2 linked regions of the Parabacteroides timonensis genome follow. The protein of the gene in region 1 binds, or shares a complex with, the protein of each later gene. Links are inferred from orthologs where the notes say so. Each region holds a gene or a part of one and is shown on either strand. Other genes may lie near its edges.

Region 1 (6,476 bases):
GTGATGGGGAAATACCGCAACGAACCGAAGATACCCGGAAGTCCTTACCAGAAGGGGCATAGCTGGGGAGGGAATGTCGGCCTCGACGCCAAGTTCGCCCTTTCCGATTTTACGCTGGACCTGACGATCAACCCGGATTACGGGCAGGTAGAGCTCGACCCTTCGGTGATGAACCTGACCGCCTACGAAACCTTTTACGACGAGAAGCGTCCTTTCTTCCTGGAAGGAAAACACATCCTCGATTTTGCCAACGGCAACGATATGATGTTTTACACCCGCCGTATCGGAGCAGCCCCTTCATATACCCCGCAAGGGATAGACAATATAAACAGTTTTGCCGACAGCAAAGAGAACGTTCCCATTATCGGTGCCCTGAAACTGACGGGCACGAACCGGCGGGGGGTGACGATCGGAGTGGTGCAGAGCGTCACAGCCCGTTCGTCGGCCAAGGTGACTCGTAGCGGGGTGGAAGATGTCGAAGTAGTGGAACCCCTGACCAATTACACCGTGGCCCGTGTCCAGAAAAACTGGAAAGGAAACAGCCTGCTGGGAGGAATGATTACCTCTGTCAACCGGGCCTTGGATCAACCTTACCTGGAGAATTTCATGGTGCGCAACGCCTTTACCGCCGGTATCGATTTTACCCAGTATTTTAAGAACCGGCTTTATTATATCGATGTGAAAGGAATGGTCAGCTCGCTGAACGGTAGCAAGGAGGCGATTACTCTCCTGCAAACGAACCCGGTGCATTATTACCAGCGGGCATCGGCAGCCGGCTACTTGGGAGTCGATCCGGACCGCCGTTCCCTGAACGGGACGGGCGGATATGTGAAAGCCGGACGAAAGGGGAATGCCAAATGGGCTTTTTCGGAAACATTCAGTTGGTCGTCTCCCGGTTTCGATCTCAACGATATGGGATATATGAAGGAAACCGATAACCGGACGAATGAGACGGAGATTGCTTACCGACAGACCGATATCTGGAAAATATTCCGTTATAACGCTTTTACCGTTACCCAGAAAAATCAATGGAATTACGGCGGTACACCTTTCAGTAACGACCTGGCTCTCCGCTGGCAGAGTATGACGATGAACCGTTACGAAATGGATATGAAAGAAACCTTTGTCTGGAACCGTCTCGACAGCCGCATGCTTCGTGGAGGTCCCGATATGCGTTTCGATCCTTATTTCCAGACCTCCGTAAAAGTCAATACGGATAAGGCCCAGCGGATGATGTTCATGCTCAAATATGAAGGAAATCATAACCTCGACGGATATAACCGCTTCAATACGCTGATGCCGAGCCTTACCTTCCGCCTGGGAAACCACGTCTACTTATCCGGACAGGTGGATTATGCCTGGAATACGGACAACATGCAGTATGTCGGAACATTACTGCCTTCGGATGCATCCACCTCCCCGGGCGATCCTTCGCTGATCTACCTGATGGGGCATATGAAGCAGAAAACGTATGGATTGACTATGAAGTTGCAGGTAAATGTCACTCCTGATATTTCCATACAGTTCTATGGTTCTCCGTTTACGTCGACGGCAAAGTTCAGCGACTTCAAGGAGGCGGCCGATACTCGTTCACATAGCTACGACAATCGTTTCCACCTCTTTACTGCCGATGAGATTAATTATGTCGATGGTGTTTACGGGATAAAGAGCGGAAAAGGGGAGGCTTCGTTCAGGAACCCTGATTTCAGTTTTAATGAATTTCGTTCCAACCTCGTGGCACGGTGGGAGTATCTGCCGGGATCTACACTTTACTTTGTATGGGAACACCGTATGTCTAACCAGGACAACCGGATGGTAAGCAGCTGGGGAAGTAACCTCGACCGGATGTTCGGTCTTCCGGCTACCAATACTTTTATGCTGAAGATGAATTACTGGTTCAATTTGTAGCCTGATCTCTTCTACCATATATATATAATTAGTATCTTTACAAAACTAAAATGACAGATCATGGAAGAAGAACCTAAAAGACTTACCCGTTCGAATAACGGAATGATTGCCGGTGTATGTGCCGGCATAGCGGATTACTTTGATTTAGATCCGACGCTGGTCCGTGTGGGATACATCCTGTTGAGTCTATTTACAATGTTTTCCGGAGTGATAGCCTATTTTATCCTTTGGTTGGTTATACCTAAAAAGACTTTTTATTAAGAATGAATTTTGAATTATCTTCACCATTCAGTCCTACGGGAGATCAGCCGGAAGCAATAGCGGCTCTTACGGAGGGCATAGAGAGTGGTGTGCCTTTCCAGACACTGCTCGGTGTTACTGGTTCCGGGAAAACCTTTACTATTGCCAACGTTATTAAAGAGGTGCAACGGCCTACGCTGATATTGAGTCATAACAAGACGCTGGCAGCCCAGCTGTATAGCGAATTTAAGGCCTTCTTTCCTAATAATGCCGTAGAATATTTTGTCTCATACTACGATTATTATCAGCCGGAAGCCTATTTGCCTTCTTCCGATACCTATATCGAGAAAGACTTGCAGATCAACGAGGAAATCGATAAACTCCGCCTGCGTACGACCGCTTCTCTGTTGTCGGGCAGGAAGGATGTGATCGTAGTTTCTTCCGTCTCCTGCCTCTATGGTATGGCAGACCCGACGGCTTTTGCCGAAAAGGTGACTCATCTGGAGAAAGGGATGCAGATCGACCGCGATAAGTTATTGCGGCGTTTTGTCGATGCGTTGTATGTGAACAACAAACTGGAGTTTAATAGCGGCTGTTTCCGTGTGAACGGTGATACGGTCGATATCTTCCCCGCCATCGAAACATTCGACGGTGTGGCTTACCGCATAGAATTTTGGGGAGACGAGATCGACCGCCTGTCCTCTTTCGATCCGAAGACAGGGCAGGAAATAGACGAGCAGGATGAACTGAATATCTATCCGACCAACCTGTTCGTCACCACCCAGGAGCGTATCAACGCAGCTATCGGCCAGATAGATGTCGACCTTGGTACGCAGGTGAACTTCCTGAAAGAGATAGGCAAACATTATGAAGCGAAACGTTTGTACGAACGTGTCACTTTCGACCTCGAGATGATCCGCGAGTTGGGGCATTGTTCGGGGATAGAGAATTATTCCCGTTATTTTGACGGGCGTATGGCCGGAGATCGTCCTTACTGCCTGCTCGACTATTTTCCGAAAGACTTTATGCTGGTTGTCGATGAAAGTCATGTGACGATCCCGCAGATCCGTGCGATGTACGGAGGCGACTATTCACGTAAGAAGAACCTGGTGGAGTATGGTTTCCGTCTGCCCGCTGCTATGGATAATCGTCCGCTAATGTTCGATGAGTTTGAATCGCTTACCCCATTGGCCATTTACGTCAGTGCAACTCCTGCCGATTACGAGTTGGAGAAGAGCGAAGGTATCGTGGTGGATCAGGTGATCCGTCCGACCGGACTTCTTGACCCGGTGATCGAAGTGCGCCCGACTTTGAACCAGATCGACGATTTGATGGAAGAGATCATCCAGCGTTCGGCTATCGATGAACGTGTGTTGGTGACAACCCTTACCAAGCGGATGGCGGAAGAGCTGACCTCTTATCTGACCCGTATGGGAATACGCTGTAACTATATCCATAGCGATGTCGATACGTTGGACCGTATCCAGATCATGGATGATCTGAGGAAAGGCCTTTTTGATGTCCTGATCGGGGTCAACCTGTTGCGTGAGGGGCTCGACTTGCCGGAAGTATCTTTGGTTGCTATCCTGGATGCCGATAAAGAAGGCTTCCTCCGTTCCCACCGTTCTCTGACGCAGACAGCCGGGCGTGCAGCCCGTAACGTGAACGGAAAGGTCATCTTCTATGCCGATAAGATAACAGCGAGTATGAAACTGACAATGGACGAAACGACCCGTCGCCGCGAAAAACAGTTGGCATACAATGAACTGCATGGCATTACTCCTAAGCAGGTAGTAAAAAATAGTATCTCCCTCCTGGGTGAGAAACAGCAGGCTACCGCGGAACCGTATGCTTATATCGAACCGGAACCAAGCTTGGTTGCCGATCCGGTTGTCCAGTATATGAACCGTTCGCAGCTTGAAAAGGCCATCGAACGAACCAAGAAGCAAATGACCGAAGCAGCCAAGAAGCTCGACTTTATCGAGGCAGCACAGTTTAGGGATGAGCTGATAAAACTGGAAGATCAGTTGAAAACTAAAGTATAGAAAAAGGTGAGCTTCAAGTAGGAGCAATATTTGAGCCTTTTTTATGAGGCAAAGCCTCATGCCGCAGGCTCTCTTTTGCCGTTTGCTTCAGCAAACGGATATCTAAAAGCTCCGGCTTTGCCGATCCTCTGTGGGTTTTAACCCCTTTCATATAGGAAAGAAGCCCCGTTGATAAAGGGGCTTAAGTCCACAGAGGAAGAGGCTTTGCCTCCTGTCTTTTATATCCGTCGGTTAAAAACCGACGGCAAAATAGAGCCTGCGGCACAAGGCGTTGCCTTGTAATGAAAGATAGCTCATATTTGATAAATAATGAATTTATGAAAACAATCTATTTCTTGCTTTTTACTTGTTTTTTCTTTTTTCGTGCGCAAGCTGCCGATAAAATATATTGTACCGATGAGGATCGTGCTGTCTTTGGCCGATATGTTGTAGAGGTGGCTCCAAATAAGTCATTGCCGTCCGGAGAGCTGATGGTTAAAACGGCCCGTTTTTTCCTGAATGCCCCTTATGTGGCCGCTACTTTGGAAAAGGAACCGGAAGGATTAGTCATCAACCTTCGGGAAATGGATTGTATGACGCTGGTAGAGAATGTCGTTGCATTAACGAGGACTATGCAATCAGCTTCCCCTTCCTTTGAAGAGTTTTGTAAGAATCTGCAAACCCTCCGTTATCGTAACGGGGAAATTCATGATTACGCAGACCGCTTGCATTATACGACAGACTGGATATTTGAGAATCAACGGAAAGGTATCGTGAAAGATGTAACCCGGGAAATAGGAGGGATCTCCCTTCCTGTCGATGTCTCTTTTATGTCGACCCATCCGGACAGTTACAAGCCGTTGAAAGAGAATCCGGTGCTTGTTGCAAAGATCGCCTCCAAAGAAAAGGAAATCAATGCACGCACTTATTATTATATTCCGGAGAAAGATATAGATAAGCTGTCTGCCGGTATCAAAGACGGCGATATTGTCTGCTTCGTCACTACGATAAAAGGGCTGGATATATCCCATGTCGGTGTCGTTTGCCGGGTAGGAGAGAAGCTGACCTTTATCCACGCTTCCACTACACAGAAGAAGGTAATAGTCAATGAAGCCCCTTTGCAGGAGTATGTGGAAGGTATCAAACGGAACAGTGGGATTATGATTGTCCGTCCGCAGGCAAATCATTGAAACAATTCGAAGGCGAACTTGACACCGATATTCTGGTACTTCCACCTGTCGAAGCCGGCAAATAGGGCGACGTTGAAAATATGGTTACCGAAACCATATCCCACCTCCGTGTAACTCGGAAGAACAGGTGTCCAAAGTTGGCTGAAATAAAAACGCTCGGACAAGATATACTTGGACGTCTTTTTCTTGAATAACTGTGACAAGATAAAAGGACTCTCGTACATCAAATGCCCCTGTACATATTTGTCGGATGCATTGAACCAGAAGCTTCTTAGTTGGTTAAATACGCCCCCGAACTCATCTCCCCATGATTCCGGGAACTGACGGCGTGCAAAATAACGGAAGTCCGCGAAATAGATCGACTTCGGATTTAGATACATTCCTCCGCTAAGATGATAATTCAGCTTCCTGGCCAGTCCCAAAGGGATGCTTTGATGAATATCAGCCTCTATACGCGCATAATCACCGGTACTCTTGCCTACTCCGGGTATCGCCCGGGCAAACTCGACGGATATGGTAGGATAGTGGGAATACAGATATTCTTTCCGGTATCCATCCATCCAGTAATATTGTCGGGGAGTATAGGAGATACCGATAACAGGTGTGAAATCGTGATAGTTTTCATTGATCAACTCTTCCACCTCTTCGCCGGGATCTGTTATATTGCTGCCTTTTTTCACCGGGATACGGCGGTGGTAGGTGACACCGGCCCAGAGTTGAAAACCGTTGAACAGTTCTATGTTATTACGTATTTCAGCATAGTAATGTTTGAAGTACTCGAGATTCAGGTCATCGAAGTTGAACGATGAGTCTTTGAGTTGTTCGTTGATATCTTTCATGATAGCCGACGAATAACTTTGGTTACCGTTACCGACTGAAATACTGAGTATACCTTTCTTTTCGGGCTGATACTCCCAGTCGCCGTTTACGCTGAAAAATATTTCTTTCCTTTTGAACACGAAACCGACATCCGGACGGAAACGAAGCTGGCGGTCTTTGTTGAATGTTTTACTGATACGCAGACGCTGCCTGTATGTGATGCCGTTGTGTCCGGAGTAACCCAACTGGAACGGATTGAATATGCCCGAATATTTGAGACGGGTCGTCTTGTAGT
Region 2 (4,790 bases), 910 kb from region 1 along the record:
TCTTGGTAAGTTCATTCATCAGGTTTATTTTATTATGCAAACGACCGGCTGTATCGATAATTACAACGTCGGCATCATTTGCCTTGGCAGAACTAAGTGTGTCGAACGCCACAGAAGCCGGGTCGGAACCCATTTTCTGCTTTACGATGGGAACACCTACACGTTCACTCCAGATCACCAACTGCTCCACTGCAGCTGCACGGAATGTATCGGCAGCACCCAGGTAAACATTTTTACCGGCTTTCTTGAATTGATATGCCAGTTTACCGATCGTTGTTGTTTTACCTACTCCGTTCACACCGACAACCATGATAACATAGGGCTTCTTATCTTCCGGGACAATAAAGCTTTCAGCATCTTCCGTGTTGTTTTCGGTAAGTAATGTCGCAATCTCGTCACGCAACAAGGTGGTGAGTTCCTGAGTAGTGACGTACTTATCCCGGGCTACACGCTTTTCGATACGTTCGATGATCTTCAACGTAGTATCTACACCGACATCGGAAGTAATAAGTACCTCTTCCAGGTTATCCAATACTTCATCATCAACCTTACTCTTTCCGGCAATAGCCCTGGTAAGTTTAGAAAATACATTTTCTTTTGTCTTAGATAACCCTTTGTCTAAAGTCTCTTTTTTTTCTTTACTGAAAAAGCTAAAAATACCCATATATTAATCCGCTTAATTTATTTCTGCTTAGAATGAGGCTGCTAAGTTACAACTTTTTTAGTTGACAGTTGACAGTTGGCAGTGGAAAGTTATTTAAAAACATCTGTCAACTCAGCCGTTTCTTCCTTTATAGTCTTCGTAGCCGAACGTCCGATAAAGTACCAATTCATCGTCTTTACTCCAGAGAGCCAGTGATGGATGCGGTATCCCGTTAAACATCGAAGTCTTCACGATGGTATAATGAATCATATCTTCAAAAATGATCTTATCACCGACTTTCAGAGGTTCGTCAAACGACCAATCCCCCATATAATCACCACTCAGGCAGCTATTTCCCCCAATACGGTAAGTCGGCTTTCCTTCCACCCTGTCGGTTGCATTACGAATAACCGGCTTATAAGGCATTTCCAGGCAATCCGGCATATGACAGGTAAATGAAGCATCTATAATGGCTGTTTTTATCCCATGATTTTCTACGATATCTACCACAGTAGTCAACAGGAATCCCGTTTGCCAGGCAAAAGCGCTTCCAGGCTCCATAATAACCTCTAAATTAGGATACTTAGCCTTGAATGATTGAAGTAAAGCTATCAGATGTTCCGTATCGTATCCTTTACGTGTCATCAAATGTCCGCCTCCCATATTCAGCCATTTGATATGCGGTAAAAAACGGCCGAAGCGTTTCTCGACTTCCGATAATGTTTTCTCCAGATCAAATGAAGTAGACTCACATAACGTATGGAAATGCAGCCCTTCTACCCCTTCCGGCAATTTGTCACCTAACAGATCGGCAATGATTCCCATCCGCGAACCGGGTGCACAAGGATTATACAAATCGGTTTCAACATCCGAATACTCCGGGTTAATACGTAAGCCGCACGAGATACGATTCCCGTCTGCTTGTACCATTGGATAAAAACGCTCAAACTGCGATAATGAATTAAATGTGATATGACTACTGTACTTTAGTATAGCAGGAAAATCAGCTTCCGTATAAGCCGGCGAATAAGTATGTGCCGGACTTCCCATTTCCTCGAAAGCCAACTGAGCTTCAAATTTCGAACTGGCAGTCGAATAGGGTATATATTCGCGGACGATAGGAAAAGATTTCCACAGGGCAAAGGCTTTAAAAGCAAGAATAATATTCACTCCGGCCCGTTCCTTTACGCTCTTGATAAGAGCCAGGTTGTTACGGAGTAGCTTCTCTTCCATCACATAGCATGGAGATGGTATTACGTTGAAATCGATCATCTAGTTTCTTTATTCATAAATAAATTGCAAAGATAATGTTATATTCAGAATATCCCAGTATTAGCAGGGAGGAAAGAATGACATGTGTTGGCGGCCGACAATTTTACACTTTTCCTCATGTGAGACCTTAACCTTCACCGTAACTGCCAGTCTATCAGCAAGCTTACATCAGGGAAAGGTAAAACCTATTCCTTTAAATCTAAAATGTGAGGCCTATTTTACTATTGTTAAGCGGGCAAACTTCAATAATAATTGTTTTTGTCCGAAGTGAGTGAATGCCACCGTTGCTTTGGCATTGCCTCCATCTCCCTCGATAGCTATAACCTCGCCTTCACCGAAACGATCGTGCCGAACCTTAGCCCCGACAGATAAACCGGAAAGGTCGGATGAAGGTGTTGCAGACGTGGCCGGAGCCGAAGTTGCTGTTTCCACCTTTGTAAGACGTTGACGTTGCGCGGCCTGGGCAACAGGAGAAACAAAAGAGGGCTCCTCTTTTTCTACTGCCCGTGGTTGCTGGAAAGGAGATGCAAATGCCGGACGCTGGAACTGTTCGCGAGCCGCAGCAAAAGTATCTGACGACGTATCTGTCGGAAGTTCCAGGAACTGGACATCGATATCTTTCAGGAAACGACTGGGGGAACACATGGCACTCTGTCCGTTCCGAAAACGGCTCTTGGCATAGGTCAGGACGCAATTCTCTTCGGCACGGGTAATCGCAACATAAAACAACCGGCGCTCCTCCTCCACTGCACGAGGATTATCTTTCGCCATTTGCGAAGGGAACAGATCTTCTTCCAGGCCTACCACAAAAACATTCCTGAACTCCAATCCTTTGGCAGCATGAACAGTCATCATAGTGACTTTATTAGCTTGTTCATCTTTATCATTATCCTGATCCGTCAACAGGGAAACTTCAGAAAGGAAGTCTGCGAGAGACACTTGTTCTATTCCTTCTTCGCGACGGAGTTCACAAAACTCTGCAATACCTTTCAGTAACTCTTGTAAGTTTTCCTGTTTACTGATCCCTTCCACCGAACGATCCTGAAAAAGTGTACTGACAATTCCACTCTCCTTGACTACCATAGCAGCCATTTCTTCGGCAGACAAACGAGTATTCTGTTCAATGAAACGTTCGATCATTTCGCGGAAATCACTTAATCTTTTGGCTGTACCGCTATTGATCTGCAAACCGTAATCGATGGGAGCATTCAATACCGTCCAGAGGCTGACATTATTTTCAGTAGCAGCACTAACCAATTTGCCGACAGTGGTATCGCCGATACCACGTGTAGGATAATTGATAACCCGCTTAAAAGCTTCTTCATCATGCGGATTAACAATCAAACGCAGATAAGAGATAATATCTTTCACCTCTTTACGCTGATAGAAAGACAGACCGCCGTATATCTTATAAGGTATTCCTCTTTTGCGAAGCGCCTCTTCCAAAATACGAGACTGGGCATTTGTCCGGTACAGGATGGCGAATTCAGAATAATCATAATCTTTGCGCATCCGCATTTCATTGATCATAGCGGCCACAGCGTATCCTTCTTCATAATCCGAATAGGAAGAAGAAACACGGACCTTATTTCCCTGTTCTTTCTCCGAATACACATTCTTGAATATCTGTTCTTTATTTTTATGGATCAAGCTGTTTGCTGCATTCACAATATTCTGTGTAGAACGATAATTTCGTTCCAGTTTAAAGATACGGCAACCCGGATATTGATTTTTGAATTGCAGGATATTATCGATATTGGCTCCGCGGAAAGAGTAGATGCTCTGAGCATCATCTCCCACCACACAAATACGGCGGTGTTGCTCACAAAGCTTCTGGACGATCAAATGCTGGGCAAAATTGGTATCCTGATACTCGTCGACCAATACGAACTGAAAAAAGCTACGGTATTTATCCAATACCTGCGGATGATCGCGGAACAGGATATTCGTCTGAAGCAACAAATCGTCGAAATCCATCGCTCCTGCCTGTAGGCAACGATTCTGATAACGCTTATATATTTCACGCAACAAAGGGACTTTCGAATCTATATCGTGTTGCATCAACTCCTTGGACTGCTCGTAAGCCTTCCAGGTAACCAGTGCATTCTTAGCATTCGAAATACGGCTTTGTATCATTCCGATACGATACACTTTGTCATCCAGCTGCATCTCTTTGATAATAGCCTTCAATAAACTTTTCGAATCGGCAGCATCGTAAATAGTGAAATTGGAAGGATAACCGATATGTTCTGCTTCATAGCGAAGGATACGTGAGAAGATCGAGTGGAACGTTCCCATCCACAACCGGCGTGCCGTCTGGTCACCGGTTATCTTGGCAATACGTTCTTTCATTTCACGTGCCGCTTTATTGGTAAAAGTAAGTGCCAGAATGCTTTGAGGTGCCAACCCCAGATGTACCAGATAAGCAATCTTATAAGTAAGTACTCTTGTCTTACCGGAACCGGCGCCGGCAATCACCAGCGACGGACCCTCGTTATATATAACAGCTTCGCGCTGACTCTCATTCAGTTGATCCAGATATTCTTCCACGTACCTTCTCTTTTTAGGAATACAAAGGTACTAATTTTTATTTATCCGAACACTCCAGATCGTCGGGTTTGGCAGCAACAACACTTACTTCTGAAAGTTCGATTTTTTACTAATATAAAATTGAATATCTACTACCACTCTATCACTTATTAGCCACAGGTTTTGTTTTTCAAGCCTAAAAGGCATGATAGTCGCCTTTTTTATCTATCACTCATCTATCACGACACTATCACACTTTTACTTATTACAGTTGTTTTGTTTTCCTTGATCCTTTCAGTATTATTTAGGCTTGAACCTCTGTATCTATACAATTATTGTATTTTAC

The links.
Region 2: the proteins of uvrB (region 1) and BQ7394_RS11420 are in contact, whole or in part, in a crystal structure (PDB 7EGT), measured with the Thermus thermophilus proteins. The link is inferred for Parabacteroides timonensis from one-to-one orthologs. Residues at the interface, in WP_096411307.1 of Thermus thermophilus: Glu23, Leu25, Arg26, Asp27, Gly28, Glu29, Arg30, Phe31, Arg55, Glu326, Asp327, Phe328, Glu379, Ser382, Gln383, His398, Gly400, Arg401; in WP_096412145.1 of Thermus thermophilus: His654, Arg656, Phe657, Gln666, Asp668, Glu669, Lys680, Arg681, Leu682, Ser683, Lys685, Tyr686, Ala687.

Annotation. Positions count from the first base shown.
Region 1 is NZ_LT669941.1:1,847,816-1,854,291, reverse strand. Bases 1,803-4,682 are described here. They hold uvrB (excinuclease ABC subunit UvrB), read left to right. Parts: upstream 1,803-2,171; coding sequence 2,172-4,193; downstream 4,194-4,682. Other genes in these bases: BQ7394_RS15070 (N-acetylmuramoyl-L-alanine amidase-like domain-containing protein), read left to right, coding at 4,511-4,682; BQ7394_RS15080 (PspC domain-containing protein), read left to right, coding at 1,969-2,169; BQ7394_RS15085 (DUF5916 domain-containing protein), read left to right, coding at 1,803-1,908. In the rest of the region: more of BQ7394_RS15085, read left to right, coding at 1-1,802; more of BQ7394_RS15070, read left to right, coding at 4,683-5,362; BQ7394_RS15065 (DUF5686 family protein), read right to left, coding at 5,356-6,476. UniProt on the Escherichia coli protein: The UvrABC repair system catalyzes the recognition and processing of DNA lesions. A damage recognition complex composed of 2 UvrA and 2 UvrB subunits scans DNA for abnormalities.
Region 2 is NZ_LT669941.1:934,918-939,707, forward strand. What follows is about bases 1,798-4,790. They hold BQ7394_RS11420 (ATP-dependent helicase), read right to left. Parts: upstream 4,466-4,790; coding sequence 2,129-4,465; downstream 1,798-2,128. Other genes in these bases: nspC (carboxynorspermidine decarboxylase), read right to left, coding at 1,798-1,915. In the rest of the region: signal recognition particle-docking protein FtsY, read right to left, coding at 1-664; more of nspC, read right to left, coding at 776-1,797. UniProt on the Escherichia coli protein: A helicase with DNA-dependent ATPase activity. Unwinds DNA duplexes with 3'-5' polarity. Translocates on single-stranded DNA with 3'-5' polarity. Initiates unwinding more efficiently from a nicked substrate than double-stranded DNA.